Regions from separate parts of the Rossellomorea sp. DA94 genome, predicted to be linked through region 1. Evidence: riboswitches for the same ligand, from Rfam matches in the RefSeq annotation. Region 1 holds a riboswitch; each other region holds the start of a gene.
What was found. A riboswitch is a leader RNA that binds a small molecule or an ion and turns the genes downstream of it on or off. The one in region 1 is predicted to bind cyclic di-GMP.
Positions count from the first base shown of each region.

Region 2: another riboswitch for cyclic di-GMP. It lies ahead of P8596_RS01250 (EAL domain-containing protein); the one in region 1 lies ahead of P8596_RS21145 (hypothetical protein).
Region 3: another riboswitch for cyclic di-GMP. It lies ahead of P8596_RS22720 (anti-repressor SinI family protein); the one in region 1 lies ahead of P8596_RS21145 (hypothetical protein).
Region 4: another riboswitch for cyclic di-GMP. It lies ahead of P8596_RS22670 (hypothetical protein); the one in region 1 lies ahead of P8596_RS21145 (hypothetical protein).

Region 1 covers NZ_CP122397.1:4,069,107-4,074,377, reverse strand. The annotation lists gene cccB (cytochrome c551) at 1-108, shown strand, start outside; gene ftsE (cell division ATP-binding protein FtsE) at 679-1,365, shown strand; gene ftsX (permease-like cell division protein FtsX) at 1,355-2,239, shown strand; gene P8596_RS21150 (murein hydrolase activator EnvC family protein) at 2,279-3,637, shown strand; cyclic di-GMP riboswitch class I at 3,809-3,897, shown strand; gene P8596_RS21145 (hypothetical protein) at 3,902-4,261, shown strand; gene P8596_RS21140 (class I SAM-dependent methyltransferase) at 4,472-5,050, shown strand; gene P8596_RS21135 (hypothetical protein) at 5,066-5,271, shown strand, end outside.
Region 2 covers NZ_CP122397.1:220,480-225,750, reverse strand. The annotation lists gene P8596_RS01265 (divergent polysaccharide deacetylase family protein) at 1-161, opposite strand, end outside; gene P8596_RS01260 (helix-hairpin-helix domain-containing protein) at 300-761, opposite strand; gene P8596_RS01255 (ABC transporter permease subunit) at 776-2,755, opposite strand; gene P8596_RS01250 (EAL domain-containing protein) at 2,886-3,596, opposite strand; cyclic di-GMP riboswitch class II at 3,670-3,750, opposite strand; gene P8596_RS01245 (DNA-3-methyladenine glycosylase) at 3,855-4,439, opposite strand; gene P8596_RS01240 (DUF4097 domain-containing protein) at 4,667-5,271, shown strand, end outside.
Region 3 covers NZ_CP122397.1:4,410,351-4,415,621, forward strand. The annotation lists gene P8596_RS22695 (DEAD/DEAH box helicase) at 1-703, shown strand, start outside; gene P8596_RS22700 (hypothetical protein) at 1,295-1,468, opposite strand; gene P8596_RS22705 (single-stranded DNA-binding protein) at 1,493-1,870, opposite strand; gene P8596_RS22710 (YwpF-like family protein) at 2,140-2,580, shown strand; gene P8596_RS22715 (helix-turn-helix domain-containing protein) at 2,678-2,998, shown strand; gene P8596_RS22720 (anti-repressor SinI family protein) at 3,033-3,170, opposite strand; cyclic di-GMP riboswitch class I at 3,204-3,356, opposite strand; gene P8596_RS22725 (hypothetical protein) at 3,905-4,204, opposite strand; gene fabZ (3-hydroxyacyl-ACP dehydratase FabZ) at 4,369-4,800, opposite strand; gene P8596_RS22735 (DNA-directed RNA polymerase subunit beta) at 5,105-5,271, opposite strand, start outside.
Region 4 covers NZ_CP122397.1:4,398,308-4,403,578, reverse strand. The annotation lists gene P8596_RS22675 (efflux RND transporter periplasmic adaptor subunit) at 1-743, opposite strand, end outside; gene P8596_RS22670 (hypothetical protein) at 767-1,432, opposite strand; cyclic di-GMP riboswitch class I at 1,695-1,766, opposite strand; gene P8596_RS22665 (hypothetical protein) at 1,964-2,125, shown strand; gene P8596_RS22660 (helix-turn-helix domain-containing protein) at 2,276-2,689, opposite strand; gene P8596_RS22655 (hypothetical protein) at 2,886-3,074, shown strand; gene P8596_RS22650 (REP-associated tyrosine transposase) at 3,222-3,794, shown strand; gene P8596_RS22645 (hypothetical protein) at 3,896-4,378, shown strand; gene hutP (histidine utilization transcription antiterminator HutP) at 4,600-5,046, shown strand.

The sequences.
Region 1 (5,271 bases):
GATCAAATCCTTGAAACCATCAAGAATGGTAAAGGACAAATGCCTCCTGGACTCATTAAAGGTGATGAAGCAGAAGCGGTGGCAGAATGGTTATCGAATAAGAAATAAGATTGGGAGAAGAATCCAATGGGTTCTTCTTTTATTTTTGGCGAGATCTGCTTAAACTTCCCCAATCGAGGCTGTTGTTTTATGGACAAAACTTCCTCTAAATAGATATCCACAATTGTTCCCCAATTCTTCTTTAAGTCTTTGTTACAGAACCTTTTCTCATGAAATCATGTAATGGTAATTCACCCTACCAGGTAGAATTATAACCTAGTAACTTAATCTGATTACCATCAACTTAGCGTTTGTCACGACGGTACCCCAATACGATAGGATGTAGTATTAGTACTAGTTACTAGGTATAAATAACTATAAAATGATCTGATTATAGGTAAAATCGACAACAAAACAGGTAATAAATTCACATTTTTTCAGGTTCTGAAATGTAAATGTAATAATTTTTTTCCTTAACTTACTATAAAGAGATGTTATAATAATTTTCGGAAGCGTAATTCGAGGTTTTTCACCATTTTTTGTCTAACGGTGATAAAGACGACTTTGGTTACGTGCCGTGTACATATGTCGATAACAGCCAAGAGGGTAACTACATAATACAAATTAGGTGATTTTAAAATGATAGAAATGAAAGACGTCTACAAGCAGTACAGCAACGGTGTCATGGCTGCTAATGGCTTTAACGTACACATCAAGCAAGGAGAGTTTGTGTATGTGGTTGGGCCGAGTGGTGCCGGGAAGTCTACTTTTATTAAAATGATGTACCGCGAAGAACGTCCTTCCAAAGGAGATATCGTTGTAAATGGTATCAATCTCGCAAAACTGAAAAATAGTAGAGTTCCATACTTAAGAAGAAACGTGGGGGTTGTATTCCAGGATTTCAAGCTTCTACCATCGCTGACAATCTATGAAAACATTGCCTTCGCACTTGAAGTGATAGAAGAACATCCAAAGCAGATTAAGAAAAGAGTCATGGAAGTACTGGACCTGGTAGGGTTAAAGCATAAAGCAAGAATGCTGCCGAATGAACTTTCCGGTGGGGAACAACAACGTGTATCGATTGCTCGATCCATTGTGAACACACCGAAGCTTGTGATCGCGGATGAGCCTACAGGAAACCTTGATCCCGAAACATCCTGGGATATCATGAACATTTTTGAAGAAATCAGCAACCGTGGAACCACGGTGATCATGGCTACGCATAACCGGGAAATCGTGAATACGATCAAGCATCGGGTAATCGCCATTGAAAATGGCCGGATTGTCCGGGACGAACAGCGAGGTGATTACGGTTATGAAAGCTAGAACATATGGCCGCCACTTTAGAGAAAGCTTCAAAAGCATCGGTCGTAACGGCTGGATGACATTCGCATCAGTGAGTGCTGTTACCGTGACACTACTACTTGTTGGTGTGTTCATCGTCTTGATGCTAAACATGAACAAGGTAGCAACTGATATTGAGAAAGACGTTGAAGTACGGGTCTTACTCGAAATTGGGACTGAAAAATCCCAAACTGAACAAATAGAAAAGAAGATACAAAACATAAGTGGTGTGGAATCGGTTGAGTATTCTTCCAAAGAAGAAGAACTTCAGAACCTCGTCAAGGATCTGGGAGACGATTTCAGATTGTTTGAACAAGATAACCCATTATATGATGTGTTTATCGTAAAAGCAGACAATCCAAGGGACACCGGGAAAATCGCAGGTCAAATCAGCAAGTTTGATGGTGTCAATGAAGCCCTTTACGGGGAAGCGAAGATTGAAAAACTATTCAATGTACTGGAAATGAGTCGGAATGTTGGACTTGTATTGATCATCGGTCTGTTGTTCACGGCAATGTTCCTTATTTCAAATACAATCAAAATTACCATTGTCGCCCGAAGAAGGGAAATCGAGATAATGAAACTCGTGGGTGCAACCAACTGGTTTGTACGCTGGCCATTCATATTAGAAGGTTTATGGCTTGGAATTTTAGGTTCTATTATCCCGATCGCTCTTGTCTCAACAGGTTACTACTATGCCTATGGATTTATTAAACCAAAACTACAAAACAATTTTATTCAGATATTAGATTTTACCCCCTTTATCTATCAAGTAAACGGATTAATTCTATTAATGGGTTGCCTGATCGGGGCTTGGGGAAGCTTTATGTCTGTGCGTAAATTCTTAAAAGTGTAAAATTTGATAGGTTGATAGAAGCTGAAAGGAGCATGCCGCTTGAACAAGAAGTATTTCATATCATTATCTATTGCAGCAGCATTAACAATCGGAAGTCTACCAACGTTAGCAACCACTGCTAGCGCTAACTCCTCCGTGGAGGACTTGAAGAAACAGCAGGACGACGTTTCATCTAAAAAAGAAGAGATCAATGGCAAGATTAGTGAAAAAAATTCTCAAATCGACCAAACGATCAATAAACAAAAAGACCTTGAATCACAGATTGCCGAAATCAGTACGAAATTAAAAGATACAGAAACGAAGATTGCCGAAAAAACAAAAGAAATTGATGAAACAACAGCAAAGATCAATAAACTTAAAGCGGATATTGAAGAGTTAAAGAAGAAGATTGAAGAGCGTAATGAACTTCTGAAGGAACGTGCTCGTGCCATTCAGGAAAAAGGCGGCTCTGCCAATTACCTAGACGTACTACTAGGAGCGGAAAGCTTCGGAGACTTCATCAACCGTGTCACAGCAGTGAATACCATTGTAAGTGCAGACAAAAAGATCATGGACGAACAGAAACGTGATCAAGAGGAATTAGAGAAGAAGCAAGCGGAAGTGGAAAAGGAGCTTGCTGATCTAGAATCGTCTAAAGCAAACTTGGAATCGTTGAAGAAAGACCTTGATAGTCAAAAGGCTAAAAAAGCTGAATTATTTAAGCAGCTGGAAGCTCAACAGGCTTCATTAAAAGTAGAAAAAGCCGATCTTGAGAAAGAGTCCGATGAACTTTCAAAAATGGAACATCAGCTTGAAGGTGAAATCCAGGCTGAGCAAGCACGTCTGGCAGAATTAGCCCGTCAGCGTGAAATCGAACGTAAGCGCCAGGCAGAAGCGGAAGCGGCGAAGCGTGCAGCAGCACAACAGCAGGCGACAGCAAGCAGCAGCGGCGGGTCTTCATCAGCATCAGTAGCTCCTGAAGAAACAGCTCCAAGTGCCCCTGTAAGTGCAGGAGCATGGACAGCACCAGCACGTGGAACAATCACAACCAACTTTGGTTGGGATGTCTTAAATGGTGAGCGACGTTTCCACTACGGTACAGACATTGCGGCACGTGGAAGTGTTCCAATCTCTGCAGCAGCAGATGGTTATGTCATCAAGAGCCATTACAGCTCAAGCTACGGTAACGTAGTGTACATCACTCACTCTATTAACGGTCAAATGTTTACCACTGTGTATGCCCACATGTCTTCTTCATTAGTGAGCACTGGACAAGCAGTAAATAAAGGTGACAAAATCGGTTACATGGGTAACACAGGTTACTCTTTCGGACAGCATTTACACTTTGAACTATACAGAGGTTCATGGAGTGCGTCACACGCTAATGCTGTTAACCCACGTCAATATATTAACTTTTAAGTTTTAAAAGTCCCTCTTCTATTTTGAAGGGGGACTTTTTTGAGTGAAGGCGGAGGAACTCTTTCTTCCAACTACTTGTAAAGATTGTTAACTGGTAAATCAACAACTTGTTTACGAAAGACTGTTTTCATATCCTTATTTTTCTAGTATAATGGCAATATTCAAGTGATTTTTCGAAAAAGGCAAACTAATTGAAAGATTAGGACGCAAAACCACGGGTCTACCATTTTTATTAAAATAATGATCGCCGGGTTACCGAAAACAATGGAAGCAATGAATACTAATTCGAATCTTTTTCTAGTATCATTCAGCCTGCCTTTTTGGTGGGCTTTTTCTCTGGGAATGTTCGTTTTTGTTGGATTTGAATCTGTACGAAGGATGATGATGTTGGAGTTAGCAGATATAAAAAGACAATTAAGAAGTTTCTGCAGAAGAAATCGCACAGCATTGAAGTACACTCATATTGGTGAGTACTCTGCGGAAGAAGTGTGTGAGATGTTTATTGAATGTGTCGGAATCGAAGAGATACAAAAGATTCTACATGACATTGACATTATCAATCAACGCGGTGGAGATACCGTCAAATACTTCATGCTCATCCTCGAAGGATTGAGAGCTGCTTAAGATTTAGATTCCTTCACAGGGGAGCATATTTTCACGTCGTATACGAAAGGATCCTTCAGAGAGGGATCCTTTTTTGCCGGGAAAAGAGCACTATCACCGTCTGTAATCATGACGGTAAGGGATACACTATGAGTAAATCACTTGCCTGAATGATGGAAATTTAAGATACTAATACATAATAGGGTATATATTTCGAACGGAGGAAACGTCATGACCGGACACTTATTCGAACATCACAAAGCTTCAAAGCTGCTTGACCCGGAACGACAAGAGCTTGTACCAGTGGATAATGTATTAAAGTTGCTTCAATTGAGGAAGGAGGATATCGTTGCCGATCTAGGCTGCGGGAATGGCTATCTAACCCTTCCGATTGCCAAAGAGGTGGAGACGAAGGTCCAGGCGGTAGACCTGCAGCAGGAGATGCTTGAGTACCTTAAACATCGTGCTGGGGAAGAAAACATAGATAATATCGTGTATGTAAAGTCGTCTCTTGAATACCTTAGCTTTAACAAAAGTACATTGGATAGGGCCGTTTCTGCCTTCGTCTTACATGAAGTGCCGGACCTGATCAAAGTCTTTCAGGATCTTCACGATATGCTGAAGGACGATGGAATCTGGTTGATTCTTGATTGGGAAGCGGTGGAATCGGAAATGGGTCCTCCTTTAGAAGAACGTATACCATCTGAGGAACTTGAACGTCAGCTCAATTCAGGAGGATTCAAGACAACAGTGGGGCATCTGCATCCTTCTGTATACTATATCGTTGTGAGAAAAAACACTTCTTTATGAAAGGTGTAGAACTGAATGGATGAAAGATGGTACACCGTAGGCTCTCTTACTTTCCCATCAATCTGGGGAGCGATCATCGCCTCGTTCATTTTGACCTTTCTTTTCCTCTACTTCTGGAATCGAAAGGCTAGCGACTGGTATTCAAATGGAGTTTTTTACTGCTTGGTCATCTGGAAGCTGAGTGTCATTCTCGTTGATTTTCAAAATGTCATTGAACATCC
Region 2 (5,271 bases), 780 kb from region 1:
GGAAGGCTCAGAATTTCCTCCGTCCCTTTCATGTCGTTTCCTAAATCATCGATCACAATCGCAAGTTCATTCTGATGTGCCGGAAGAGGAAGGATGTTTCTTGCTGAAGCGGACATCTGTATGGAAAAAGTCATAAGTAAACAGATAACAAGGGTTCTCATATAGCATCACTCCTTTTTCTTTAGGATGTCCATTTTAATGAGGATATACGAATGGAGGTCCGTCCCTCAAAAATCAGCAAAAAAGAAAGCCGGGAAGCGTAAATACGCTTCCCGGCTTGGAATTCAGGAGGGACGGACCTATTGATCCCAGGCTTTGGTGGGACGGTCTTTAGGGTAGCCGTGGGTTTGGCGATATGTTTTTCTTTGTGTTGTGAAGTCCCACCAGTTCTTACTGCTTTCAGGGTAATTGGCGTGGTGGACGACACACCTGAGTGAGTCTTCCACGCATGGGTCCATCCAAACACCGTACTTCTTCTCTAAGTCGATGATAAGGTCTTCCCCCTTCTCTCCCTTGATTTCTTCAAATGTATAAAATCCAAGATCCTCTACAACATTGTGAGCCATATTGGGTCCAATGGAAGGGATCTGTTGAAATATGGACATGCCGACTAAATATCGGGATCTTTCCATTGTAATGTTCAGTTTCTCCCGGAGAAGTTCAGGAGAACATTCATGTAGATCGCCGAGTCGTAACTTGGCTTTGCGGAGGGCTGACCTCTCCTGATCAGTCAATGGAAGTTTAGGGCTTTTTCTGCTCACCTTTCGTCTCCTCCTTATCCTTTAAAGGTTTGCTGGCGGACAAATTGGAAGTCTTCCACCGCGGGACGGTTCGTTTTCTTTTTTGCTATTTTTTGTTTCGTCTTGATTGGCTTGTCGTTCACCAGCACCCCGACTTTCGTCTGCTGGATTTCCTTCACTCCCTGAACAATCAGCTGCATGGCGATGATCGCGATCATGAAGGCAACGAGTGGTGCAATGACAATCCAGTACTTGCCTGTCATAAGGGAATTCTTCGTGGAACTGATCAGTCCCGACCATTCAAATGTTCCTGATTTCGGAGGATCCGGGACCAGACCGCCTGTTATGATCGTCCCTCCAAGGAAAAGATGAAATAATCCGAGATGCACAAGGATAAGAAGCGTCTGGATGAATTGCTGTCCCCATATAATAAACAGCCTTGGAGCCAGGTGAGGGAAGAGATGCGTCCAAAGCAGGTGCTTGTTGCTTCCTCCAAGGAGCTTCGCAGACAAGACAAAATCCTGCTTCCCTATTAATTTCAGTTCATTCCCGATTAATACAGTGGTCAACGGCAGCACAAGGATCGTTAAGACAACGGCTTCGAACACCAATCTTTCAAAAATCGAGTGATCCCACCCCAACACAGGCAGCCCCCAAAGGACCGGTCTTAATAAGAGATAAGCGATAAGACTTAAAGGAAGAAAGTGAATCGAATCCACCATGCGGTCAAGCCAGTTCTTCCTGCTTTCTTTCAAGTGGAAATGATAGGCGATACCAAGATAGAATCCCCCTATCACCCGCAGTGAAGCAACAATTAAAGCAAACAACAGGGTATACTTCGCCCCCACAATAAGCTGATCGAGAATACTGTAACCGAAGAAATCAGATCCCAGAATCATGTCCCCAAATGGTTTATGAGGAGGGGCACTGATGATCCGCCCCTCGTCATTTTTCATAAATTGAATTTGTTTGATGGGCTCTTCTTTCAACGTTGAATAAAGGAAGCTGGCCGCGATCAAACCAAATATCACCGTGAACCCGGTCGCGAACTTGCCATTATGCATGTGCTGCCACCAAAGCCTGCGAAGGGTCGATAGAAAGCCCCATATCTTCCATTCAGTCCATTTCGTTTTATCCCGTTTATATTTCGTGTGATCCTCACTGCTCTCATGATTGATCCACAGGTAAACACCTTGGTATACGACGAAAAAAGGTGTGTAGATCATAATCAATGAGATCGCAATCACCATCGGCCTGAAATCCTGTATGATATAATAGGTGATTCCTCTCATGTTAAAAATGGTTTCAATGATGAATAAACTCGACAGCATCCCCCAAATGATCAGCTTTCCATGATAGAAAAGACTTGGTGAGATATTTTTCAAAACATGTGAAAAGAGGATCCGCCCTTTCGACATCCCCTTACTCTGGGCAAATTCAATGTGAGGCTTCAATAACTCTTCTTCCATAATGAAAATGAGGATCCGGAAAAAAGAGATCATCGGGATGATCGACAGCGTAATCATCGGGGCAAGAAAGATCTTCTCCTCCCCGAACTCGGTAAAATTCATCAGTTCCACACCGAAATATTTAAATACATAGACAATCATCAACTGGAGCATGAACGCAAACATTAAATCAGGCACCGTCTCCAAGAGATTCAATGCTTTCTTAAGAACCGATGTGATCGGTCGGGGTAAAAAGACGGTGAAAACGGTAAGAATAAAGGCAATACCAAGCCCTATGCCCAATGCTCCCCCAATAATCTGCAGTGAATACAGGTATGGTCCCCAAAGCATATCGAGGAAATTGACGGTAATCCCTTTATATGAATAACTCCAATTGGCCCCATCCATGAAAACAAAGATGAACTTGATGAACTCCTCCAAGTAGCCAACAACATTATACAGCCCTCTTTCCTTGAACACTTCCGGGGCAATACTCACGGCCAGGATCCCAATTAGACCGAGAATATAATAAAAGATGAACCTGATTGGAAACTTGAGATATTTCATATATTGAATCCCCTTTTATTCTCTTTTTCCTCAGTTTAATAGAAATGTTAAAATTTTTCAATTTTATTTCAAATCTGACAATTCGGTAACAAAAAGAGTGACCCCGCTATGTCAGAGTCACTCTCACCGTCTAAGCCAATAACCGGCTCGGCTTTCCTAAATAAAAGCCCTGTCCAATCGTTATCCCGATTTCCCTTGCCACCTGCATATCCTGTTTTGTTTCGATCCCCTCTAACACAATCAACGTATCACTGCCGTAGAATTGGCTGAAAAAAGAGAGGAACCGCTGTTTCTTTTCATCCTGTGCCAAATTCATGGCGAAATAGCGGTCAAGCTTGATGATTTCCGGTTCATATTCAATGGATTTCTTGATGGAAGACGTCCCCTGCCCGAAATCATCAATCGCATACCAGACACCATATTGCTTCAGTTCCTTCAAAGACTCTTTCAACAACGGATTCTGCCAAAGCTCTTCCGCACTGGACTCATTAATTTCAAGCACAAGACGGCCCTTCATGTCAGAATGGCGGTCCATAAGATCGGAAAAATAGGTGTGAAAGCTCGGGTGCAAAATCGTGGTGATATAAATATTGAGAAACAGTTTACAGTCCCCGATCCCGTTTTCCGAAAAACTTTCAAGTGCCTTTGAAATGGACAACGTATCCAGTTTGTACAAGATATTGGCCTTCATGGCCGATTGAAATACACTTTCGGGATTTTCATTATACTTATTTCGCAAAAGACCCTCATAAGCATAGAGGGTTCGATGTTCACCCATATCATATAATGGCTGAAAATCATGGTAGATAAAGTCGTCTTGGAAAATAGTAAAGATGTTCATAGGACCCCTATACTCTCTCTTTAGTTTTTGGTCTTACCCACAAAAAAAACCACACAAAAACGCATTATCCGCGTTCGCATGTGGTCGGTTGCGCTACTGGCTCCCCTAAATGTAAGCGCCCATCTATCATTTAGGTTCAAAGCCCCCAGTCGAATGGTCAGCTTATAAAGATATTTGTCTTATAAGAAAAATATACCACATAACTAGTACTTATGGGGTGTATTTTCCATAAATTATTTGAAAATTCATAAAGAAAGACTATCTTGAAACAAATGGATTGCCACTAACCCAGAATCTCCATGGATAATCCCTGGCTTCCCCTGTGTTATCAATCCCAATTCGTTTCCCGGCGGAAATGTTTTCAGGTTGATACCCTTCTGTAATCATGAGCGGCGGTTGTAAATAACTCCCCCCATAATCCTCCATGGTAATGCCCAGAGCCTTCGTCAACTTTCCCGGCCCATTGGTCCAATTCTTCTTCACATGACCGGGGCGCCTCGCTTCCATAAGCTCCTGTCCATGAAGAGGCTCTACGGCTCTGATGAGGATCGCTTCAGGCTTCTCCCTTTCTCCGCTCACTACGTTTACGAGGCAGTGAGTATGCATGACGTATGTATAAATGCGGCCAGCTTCATGGAACATCACTTCCGTCCGCTTTGTGCGCCTGTTTCCGTAACTGTGGGCGGCCCTGTCGATCGGCCCCATATAGGCTTCTGTTTCTACAATATAACCTGAAGCGATCCCTTCTTCGGTTTCTTTCACTAACACGCACCCCAACAGAGCTTTGGCAAGCTCCAGCGTCGGCTGCTCGTAAAAGGTTGGGGGCATAGGTGTTCCTTCCATGATTTCACTTCCTTATCTGCATTGTCTAATCTATTTGTACCCTACCTTTGCCTATTTAAATCAAGCATCCACGATTGTAGTAGATTCCACGCCTCGATATTTCAATTCCGGCAACCCTACGCCTCTGGTCCCATTCAAAAATAATCCTATGGCTCATTGTCGTAGTCTCTCCACTGCATTAAAATAAATGTATCAATTGGAAAATCAAACCAAAGCGAGGGATTGAAATGAAAAACGCATTTGCCGTCATGATTGCACTGCTTGCATTGGGGACGCTCTATGTCATCCTAAATGACAATACATCACTGTTTGCAAAAGAAAGTCAGTCAGGAGAACGGATTGAAGTCACGAATAATATCAAACATATCGACCTGGACTTGGAAAACAGCGACACAGAAGTCATACCAACTGACAAGAATGAAGTACAGGTCGATATAGAGGGAAAAGGGACAATGACATTGGCGGTGAACGGAGATACGATTGACGTAGCGGTCAAGCATAAATGGTATCAATGGATTGGATTCAACCGCAAATCAAACGTTACGGTCTATGTTCCGAAAGAATATAGTAACAGCATGGAAATCGATATTGGCGCCGGCAATTTTGTGATGGCTGGAGAATCTGATTCAAAGAAATGGAAGCTCGATGAACTGTCCATTGACATGGGATCTGGGAATATGCAGCTTAAAAACATCGAGACAAATGTGTTCGAACATGATGGCTCTTCAGGGGACCTGGTCGCAAGCGGTCTCACTACAAAGGATGGAAGAGTGGATATCAGTTCGGGGGATGTAGAATTATCAAACTTTGAAGGTCCCCTTGAAGGCGACTT
Region 3 (5,271 bases), 340 kb from region 1:
TCATCTCACTGCCGAGCAGGCTGCCCTGTATGAGCAGCTCGTGAAGGACACGCTCGCTAAAATCGAAACACTAAGCGGATTTGAGCGCAAAGGATTGATCCTGCAAATGCTCAACCAGCTGAAGCAGCTATGTAACCACCCTGCTCTTTATTTAAAAGAACCGGATCCAAAATCGATCCTCTCCCGCTCTGAAAAAATGCAGAAGCTGAAGGACATCGTGGAAACCGCTCTCGAATCCGGAGAAGCCTGCCTCATTTTCACCCAGTATATCTCTATGGGCGAGATGATCCAGGAAGTGATGAAGGAAGAATTCGATGTGAAGGTCCCATTTCTGAACGGAAGCACGGCCAAAGGGAAACGGGATGAACTCGTCGAGAAATTCCAGAACGGCGAATTCCCTGTCTTCCTTCTGTCACTGAAAGCCGGTGGTACCGGTCTGAACCTGACCGCTGCCAACCACGTCGTCCACTACGATCGCTGGTGGAACCCGGCCGTCGAAAACCAGGCCACCGACCGTGCCTACCGGATTGGGCAGAAACGCTTCGTGCACGTGCACAAGCTCGTATCATCCGGTACGTTAGAAGAAAAGATCGATGCTATGCTGATGAAGAAGCAGGCTCTGAACGACGAAATCATCCGCAGCGATCAGTGGGTGACGGAATTGTCAGATCAGGATTTGGAATCGTTGTTGGTGTTGGAATAGAATTGATGAGCCTCTTTCCTTTTTGAGGGAAAGGGGTTTTTTGTTGGCTATCCACTTTCAAATGGATTAATTTGGAAAAATACGCAATAAGTGAAATAATGACGCAATTACCATGGAAATGACGCAATTAAGTTGATAATGACGCAATCTCTCAAGAAAATGACGCAATTAATATCATAGCGAACCTCTCCACACTCATGCAGCTCAATTTTCTTATTAAATAAATGCCTAAAACCTGTTCAAATAAGGGATTCCCTCTCCCTGCTTCCTAGTTTCTCTCAAATCCTATCATTTCACGCCAAAAGCTGTACAAACCCACCTCCTCTATTAACCCAAAAGATATAATCCTTCTTTTTTACAAATATATTTGTAAAAATTAAAACAAAAAAACACCAGCCTCCCCTCAAGGAAACCGGCTCAATATGAAGACAAAAAGGGGAATAGTTCACTTTCACTTACCGCTACACATGTTTATGTCTAATGAGGCAAATCTGGGGCATCTTGCGGGTGACCATTGGACTTTGAGACATTGCTTATAGGTTGGTTGGATTGCTGCTTATGGAAAGAAATCTGGTTGAGGGTTAAACAAGATCAAGATGAGGTTTTTAAAACCGGGTTCGGATATTCATATCCTTGTTCAAGGGCGGTTACCCGCTGAGATAAGTAGAAGTTTTCGACATTGACTCTTGCTACTTTTTTAATGAGGTCTTCCGTCATTTTTTCCAGTCGATCGACTCTTTGTTCAAGTTCTTGCAGTGTGGCCACAACTCCATCTCCCTCCTGAAAATATTAGAACGGCAACTCGATTGGTTCCTTCTTGCTTGGTTCAGGTGTCACTGGGGACCCCTGCTTACTGTCCAGGAACCGGATGTTTTCAGCGACGACTTCTGTGATATACGTGCGCTTTCCTTGATCGTTTTCAAAGTAACGTGTCTGGATACGTCCCGTCACCCCGACGACGGAACCCTTCCTGCAGTATTTCTCCGTATTTTCCGCTGCACGGTTCCATATCGTACAGAGTACAAAGTCGGCATCGATCTGACCTTGCTGGTTTTTGTATGGCCGGTTCACGGCAATCGTCACGCTAAGTACTGATTTTCCTTCCATCGTTTTTCTCGCTTCAGGGTCTTTCGTCAGTCTTCCCACCAGGGTCACTTGGTTGATCACTTGGGTTCATTTCCTCCTTTCTGTTAAGGTGTACTCATCTTACCTCCGAACTGCAACTCTTGTAAAATCGTGAATTTCCGAAATTCGAGGCAAAATCGGCTTGAATTTCGGAAATTCACTTAGGGAGATTTTCCTCTTTTTCATCAAAATCATGCTTAAAAACACAAAATTGCATCTTTCGTCATTTTTTTCATCGGTAAATGTATTAGGGAAAACAAATCGGCCTGTGATATAATTTGATAAAACCTTTAAATGGGAGATGTTCGTTCATGAAAACCTTTAAAGTGATTTCCCTTCAAGTAGTGGAAGACGAGGAACTGCATGATTTTGAGCTTGTGGACGGTCTGATCATCAACAAAGAAGACGGTCAGAAAACATGGCTTGTCGAAACATATATGTCGAATGAATACATCGAATTTTTCCAAAAGGCTCAGCAAAGGAAAGACGATTTGGAAATCCAGGTCGTGATTTCCCATGCAGCCAATGATCCCGCTGCCTTCATGACATCCATCCGTTGCATTAAGGAAATGGATGAACATATAAGCATCATGTTTGAAGGAAAATTGAAAAAACAGCGGAATGAATATGCAGAGATCCTTCTTGATGACCTGGTGCAAAAAGGGTATTCCGGGGATGAACTGGTTCGTGAATTCCGCAAGAAGATGGTATCTAAGCCAAGAATCCCGGCAACGGCAAAGCCGAGCGTTTAATTATACGAGAATATGTAATTTCCTGTCGAAATATTTATGATATAATTATAGTTAATATTGTAGCTTCAAACATGAAGTTCTTAGGTAGGTGTCCATAATGATTGGAGAGAGAGTTAAGAAATACAGACAAGAAAAAAGGATGTCCATGACGGAGCTCGCCGAAAAAGCAGGCGTAGCGAAGTCTTATTTGAGTTCGATTGAACGTAACCTTCAACAAAACCCTTCCATTCAGTTTCTTGAAAAAGTATCCGCGGCTTTAGGAATTCCCATGGATGCTCTCCTATACGATCAGCCCGAGGATCAAAACATTGATCACGAGTGGATGAAGATTGCAGAAGAAGCGATGGACTCAGGAATTACCAAGGAACAGTTCCGGGAGTTCATTGAATTTAATAAATGGAAATTAGGCAATAAATAAAGTCTTGCGAAACGTTCGCAAGACTTTATTTATATTACATCACTTTGTATCCGGCCTTTACTTCCTGGGATTGCATTTGTAAATATTCCCTGATTTGTTGCTTAGATATTCCTGCTTCCAAGGCTTCTTTGACTAGCTCAACCCATTCTTGGTCCAATTCTCTATTCCCCAAATTGTTTCCCTCCTAAAATACAGTAAACGTATTCCAGGCAATCCAGCCGCCATCGTATTAATATGTATTTTCAGATCACGTATGTAGTCTTTCAATATGTAGCCTTATCGGAAAGTGATTTACTATTAATACTTTAGACCTGTGACTTTGCGTCCCCATTTTTCAATGAGTTTGCCTTTTTCTGCCCTCACTCTTCAATCTTTTGATTATATCAATAGTACCATCTTTTTTCGAAATTTTTTGTCTTTTTAAAGAAAAAATTTACACTTTTTTCCTACAAGTGAATGCTTTATTCGACAATATCCTCGCTTATTACTAAATATGTTGTTGAATACTTAGAAATTATAAAAGTATTTGTCGAATTTTAAAGATATTTCTTATTCATATTCTTTTCATAAGCTTCTAACTTTTTTCGAAGCGGGATGAGATCACTATGACTTAAGTTGGGCGTATAAAGTGGCGCTTCAGTTATGTCATGACCACATGAAGGGCAAATCCAATTACCTATTTCAGTGCTGCTAAATGAAGAGCGAGTGCATCGATTGCAAACTTTTTTATACATTTATACACCTCACTAGTTTTATGATGGCTTTGTTCTTATTAATACTCACATTACGTTCTATATAATGAACTTTATAAGTTAACTATATAATAATTTCCAAAAAAATGAAAGCCCTGGTATTAATTTAGTTAAAAAAACAGAGACAACCCATAGTCGCCTCTGTCTTAACATCTTACTCGTCCTTATTATCCTTATCCTTCATATCAATATCATCTTCTACAGCGTCTTCTTCCGGAGTGTTATTATCCTTCGCTGCATCCTTATCACCTTGCTTGTTCTTGTCCTCTGACTCAGGGTAGTGCTCTTGATTCATATCACCGTTGTCGTTCATGTCGTTATTCTCATCCATGTTGTCGTTTTCTTCCACTGGTGATTCGTCTTCCGGAGGAGGCTCCTGGTTGGCGTTACATCCTACAAGAAGGAAAGCGGCAAGTGCAGATCCACCAAGGACCGATAGTAACTTTTTGCTCATGATGTATGGCTCCTTTCGATGTTGGTTAATGTAAGACCGTTACTTTGGTCTTTTGTTAGCTTTCCCGGAAAATGAATTAACTTGCATATGGAAACTTTTTCGAGTTAAAAAAACCGGGTTTGACGTGAAATATTCACGCCTAACCCGGTTTTCTATAGGGATCACTATTGTTTATCTCCAAGAGCGAACATCATCTCTAACTCACAAGCCACTTCACCATCAACGGTCGCGACACCTTTTCCTTTACCTATCGGTCCTTTAAAGCGGATCATCTCCACTTCAAGTCGGAGCTGGTCCCCGGGCTTCACCTGACGCTTGAAACGGCATTTGTCGATGCCTGTGAAGAACGCCAGACGTCCACGGTTATCCTCCACCTTCAGCATCGCTACAGCCCCGACCTGAGCCAGCGCCTCGACAATCAGCACACCCGGCATGACAGGGTAACCCGGAAAGTGACCATTGAAAAACTCCTCATTCGCCGTCACATTCTTGATCCCGATTGCCTTCTTGCCTTCTTCCACCTCTAAAATCCGATCCACCAGCAAAAACGGATAACGATGGGGAATAATCTCTTTAATCTCATTAATATCAAGCATGTATAATTCCTCCTACCAATATGTATGTACACCTTATTGTACAGAAATCTGGGTTGTAATAGCAACAGGAGGGGAGGGACGGACCTTGAAAACCCGCTGGATTCCTCGAGGGAATCCCTTTATATCAACGTTCTTCCTCCAAAAAGGGAGCAAATTCGAGGTCCGTCCAGCTCCACATCACAACGATAACCACATCAAAAAAAGGGAAGGACCTCGAATCACAAGCTCCATCCGCAACGAAACCCCGTTATAACAAGGTTCACTGCCGCAGAAGCCAACGATTTCGAGGTCCGTCCCTCAGAAATTATTTCTTCACTACGATATCAATGATATGCTGCCAGGTTTCTGCTTTGAAGACGTCGGCGGCGTTGCCGTTGCCGATGCCTGCGAAGCCGATGACGGCACCGAGTACGAGGCTTCCTGCAAGAAGAAGTATGAACAGGAGGATTCTGAGCCAGATGGGAAGCATGC
Region 4 (5,271 bases), 330 kb from region 1:
TCAGATTGAACGGTTGCGCTCATGTTTTCATCGACTTTGACGATTTCTTTTTCCGTCAGGTCGGTTGTGACGATGGTGGACTGCGATGCAATCGTGATCAATGGATTGTCGATGGCATGGGAAAGGTCCTTGATGGTTCCGTCCACGCTGCTTTGGACGGTCAGGGTCGTTTCGTATGATTCGATATCCTTGATTTGGCGCTCGAGATTGTCGATTTGGCTTTCAAGGCGATCGATTTCCAGCTCTTTCGCGGCAATCTCTTTTTTTAAATCATATTCCGATTGAAGGGCACTGGCGTCGATGGGAATTTCTTTATCATCTGTAGACCCTGATGGGAGGGATGATTCAAGTCGCTTCAGGTCGGAAATATTGTTTTCGATGCTGTCGATTTCGTCTTCGAGTTGATCAGCTTCTGATTCCAATACGCTTTTTTGCTGAGATTGATCGGTTACTTCATATTCATAGAGGGGTGTTCCGGATTTGACCTGATCCCCTTCTTTGACGAGGAACTTTTTGAAGGAACCGAATTCATCGTTAAAATAGATGTAATTTTCTTCTTCGGAAGCGACGACTCCTGCTTTCGGCATTTCTTTGGCGAGAGCCCCTTTGTTAACGGGTTCCCATACGGCGACACGGACTTCCCGGTCGACTTTACTGTCCGCTTTTTCGATGAGATATGTATTGGCACCTATAAAAAGGAGCGAGACAGTGAGGGTGGTATAGAATATGCTTCGTTTGTTCATGATTGTTCACAGCCTTTAAATAGTTAGATTAGAGTGGATAAATTCAGGAATGCAAGAGATGCAGTAGCAGCCCAGAATAGTAGATTCGTTAACAAAATCACGAGCCAGATGAGCCAGTTTTTTTGTTGGGTGAGCTTTTTGACACCTTTGTATTGAATATAGAAAACCCATATCTTAAATAGGGAGAAACAGCCCAGGAAATAGATGACCCATGGTTTATCGGTTAAGTATTGAGCGATTACTCCGAGTGATAGGGGCGATGAGAACCAATCAAGTGAAAGGAAAATGGATAAAGGAATGTACGTTAGTCTTTCAATTAATAAAATGATAAGAACTAAGCTTTGCGTGATAACAAGCTTGCGATATTCACCTTCGTCTGAAATGGTCCAGAATATCAGAGCTGGTACAAACAGAATTACAGCCGCATATAATATTCCAGAAATGATTCTTCCTAATAGAAACAAGAACTTTTCCATCTCAAATGTGAAGGGCGAAAGTTTCGTCAGTTCCTTTGAAAGAGGATCCATTCCGATTCCAAAGGAAGAAATGAGGCCAAAGACAAGGGCTGACAATAGAAAGATAAGGAGAATTTTTTGTTTATATCCTCTTAATACTTCCATTACCTTTAATTGATAAAAGAAGTAGGATGGTTGTCTTAATCCCCTGATGAGTTTAACTTCTTTATGCATAAATGGTTGCCTCCAACTAGTTTAGATTACTCCTCTTATTCTATCGAAAAACCCCGAAAGTTTCCATAAATTGTAGAATGAAAATTTATAAAATTAAAAAAGCGCCTCAAGACGCTTTTACATGTTGTACGTTAAAAATGTTGTGCCCGCAATAAGCGCGACAGTAAAAACAAATAAACTTATGTACATCCACATTTTTCGAGCTTTCTTCTTTACTACTATTTCTTCCGGTGTCAAAAACGACAAAATAATTCCTCCTTGGTTTGGTAGCTGACTGTGATAGCCCCTTTAGCTTTGGCGTCATCACCTTTCGATGATTTTGCCACTTTTCATGGCCATACCACTATTATATCGACAAAAAGGTAGAGAAGTTGAATAGTTATATAGTCATATTTTAAGACAATTCTCATAAATTTCATCTTCCATTTAGTGGTTTTTTCTGGTAATATAGCATAAAATTGATGTTTGAAATGCCGTCTAATAGTGTAATAAAGTGATATAAACTGTTTAATGATGTAGGAGGTTGTCATTTTGAAAAGAAATGTGAACGGTGATCAGCATATTCTGAATGTGATCCAAAAAGCGTTCGACAAAGGTCAACAAGGAAACATGGACACCAACACCATGATCCACTGGCTCAAACAAGAACTTCAATCAGGATACACCATAGATACAAATCAAAAAGCGCTCTAGACCCCAATATCGGGTATCTAGGCGCTTTTTTTGGTAGGTGACCTCACCAGATAGAGGGACGGACCTCACTTTTATGAGTAGATAGGAACGGAAACCCCGGTATAACAGGGTTTAAGTTGCGGATAGTGAGGTCCGTCCCTCCCAAGGATTCTACCATCCCTTCATTGTCTGATAGAAGTGGTTCACGTGGGCGATGAATTTTTCTTTGCGCTTGTCTGTGAAGTAGGAGAGGGATGAAAGGGTTCGTTTGAATTTGGGGTGTTCCCCGAGGGTTTTCAGGATTTCTTTTGTTTCTCCGTCTTCAAAGGTTTCTCTCAGAATCATGGGGTCGTGGCTCTGTCCAAGGCCGTCGCTTTCCTCACCTAACATGATCCGGTTCATTTCATAGGTCGGGATTTTATAGACTTCCTTAAAGGTAAGCAGCATCTTGTAGGGGATGTCCCTTTCACCATTTTCGTAGTTTGATAGTGCGTCCTGGCTGATGTTCAGGCGAAGGGCAGCTTCTCTCTGGGTAAGCTCGAATACATCATTGCGATAATGCTGTAATTCTACATGTAAATCCATTGTTTTCACCGACTATCCCTTTTTTCTTCAAGATAAAGCTTTTATGTTCATGTATTAGGAAATTACACGTTTTGAAATCGTTATTTTGATTACGATTCAAGGTAATTTGGAAAAGGTATACAAAATTACAGGAAAACGTATTAAAATGTAAATATAATTGTAATTTTGTCGAATTGGGGGAAAAGGTGGAGATAGAGTGGGGGAACAACCAAAAGGAAGAGTGGCCAGTCTTTCAACAAGGGGAGAAAAGAAAGTCATCACATGGATCCAGATGAAACCGGAGTCGAATTTGATATTCAGTACGAAACATCATGGCAAACAGCGAATCATCTACTACACACACAGAAGCATCACCAATCTTGACTACGACAGAAGAGAGAGATAGGAAGAGGGACGGACCTCGCTACCCGTTTCATTTACAGAGATTTGTGAATGAATAGAGGTCCGTCCCTCAATAAAAAAGAGGATTTTACGCATTTGTGTCGAATAGGTAAAGTGTAAGATTAGGAGATTTAAGAAAAGGAGTGATGTTATGGTTCGAACGCCTCGGAATTGGAGTCCGGGAACGACGTATCATGTGACGGCGAGGGGGAACCGGAAGCAGGATCTGTTTCATGATGATGAAGACCGTAAGAAGTATGTAAGGTATTTGCAGGAAACGAAAGATAAGGACCCATTTACCATCCACGCCTACTGTTTGATGTCCAACCACATTCATCTGCTGATCGAAACCCACGATGTTCCACTGGAGAAAATCATCCGAATCCTTCACACCCGCTACGCCGTTTATTTCAACAAGAAATATGATTATGTCGGGCATGTGTTCCAAGGGAGGTATGGATCGACCAAGATCGATACGCCATCCTATTTTATTAAAGCGAGCAGATATATCCACCACAATCCGGTTGAAGCGAAACTCACCATCCACCCCGAGAAATACCCCTGGAGCAGTTATCCTTTCTACATCCATTCCATTGATAACCCCTTACTTTCCAAGGAACGCACCCTCAATTACTTTCCGGCTCCACAAATCAGCCGATATAAGGAATATGTTGAAAAGGGCGCACCAAAAGAAGAATTCCATAAAAATACAATTAAAAAGTGAAAAAAATAAAATATTTTTGGAAAAATATAGAGGGATTTGTGTCATGGTGTCGAAATTCATAATCAGTAGGACAAAATTCCTATTTCAAGGAGGAGGAAAGTATGAGAAAAGAATTTCTTTTAATATTCGAGGATTTTCACGTTTCCAAGAGAATCGTCAAGAAATCAAAAAAGCATTTAGTCGTTTTTCAGGGGCAGCATTATTACAATAAGTTGGTCGTGGTGAACCGTCCGCCGGGGTTTTCTCATGCCCTTGAGAGTATCATGTACTCTGATAAGATTCTTGAAACAGTCGGGTTCACGACATTGTTTGCCGTTCCCGTCGATCGGAGTCACTCCATCCCGTTCAAATTTGTCCGGATAGGCGACAACACACCAAAGGATTGCAAGATTGTACTCGAAAAGCGGGAGGGAACGGAGCAATTGAATATCCAGCCCCTATACCCTGTAGACGGTCCGATAACGAGCGAAGACAAACAGGACATCCTATCCTACTTAAGCCTGAAGTCCGATGACGGAACCGTCACCTACCTCATGAACAATCCCCAGGTATTCAAAGGAAAAGGAAAAAAACAAGAAGAGTAAAGGAGGAATGAGGCGAACCTGAACAGGTACGTCTTTTTTTGAGGGACGGACCTCCACCAGCTCTCCTGCTATTATCCTTCAAAAACCCTTTACCACGCTACCAAACTACCTCTCTAAGTTTCTAAAATCACTCTTTTTTTCGTTGACCTCTTATGAATCAGACCATACAATAATAGTAGTTGTTAGTATTTTTAGAATTTTCACGAAGGTGCGAATGCCACTTGAATAAGACAGATCATACTCGTATCGGAAAGAACGCCATGCTCCTTCTCCTGTTAGACAGGGAAGAGGAAGAGTGGAACCGTCATTTCAATGAGCTGAATTGGAGTTACTGCACCGGTAAGATCGGATCGATGGACAGCCAGAAAATCGTGGCCGCGATAGAAACAGCGGCAAAGCGGAGTGACCTGGTCCGGGAAGATCTGTACCGGGAGATGCATGCTTTGTACCACGCGATCATGGAAGCACTGACAGGGGTCACCCGCGGTCAGACTCAATTGGGCGAGATTCTGCGGACAGTGGGCCTGCGCTTCTCCGTTGTGAGAGGGACTCCGTATGAAAGTGAAGAGGAAGGCGAATGGATCGCCGTCGCGTTATATGGAACGATTGGTGCGCCCATTAAGGGGTTGGAGCACGAAACGATCGGACTTGGAATCAATCATATTTAAATAATGAGAGCCTAGAGATATTAGTTGAAAGGAGGCTCGACCAAAGGCAGAAGTCTGTCTTTGGTCGAGCCTCCTTTTTGTGTGGACGCAGGAACCTACGAAGGGGTCCGTCCCGCAGCAGGTTAAAGCAAGAAAGCAAAAAAGTCAGTAATAACGGTAAAGACAGTGGGAACGAACCGAAAATAAGTGATTTTCAGAGGTCCGTCCCTAAAAAATAGAAGGAGT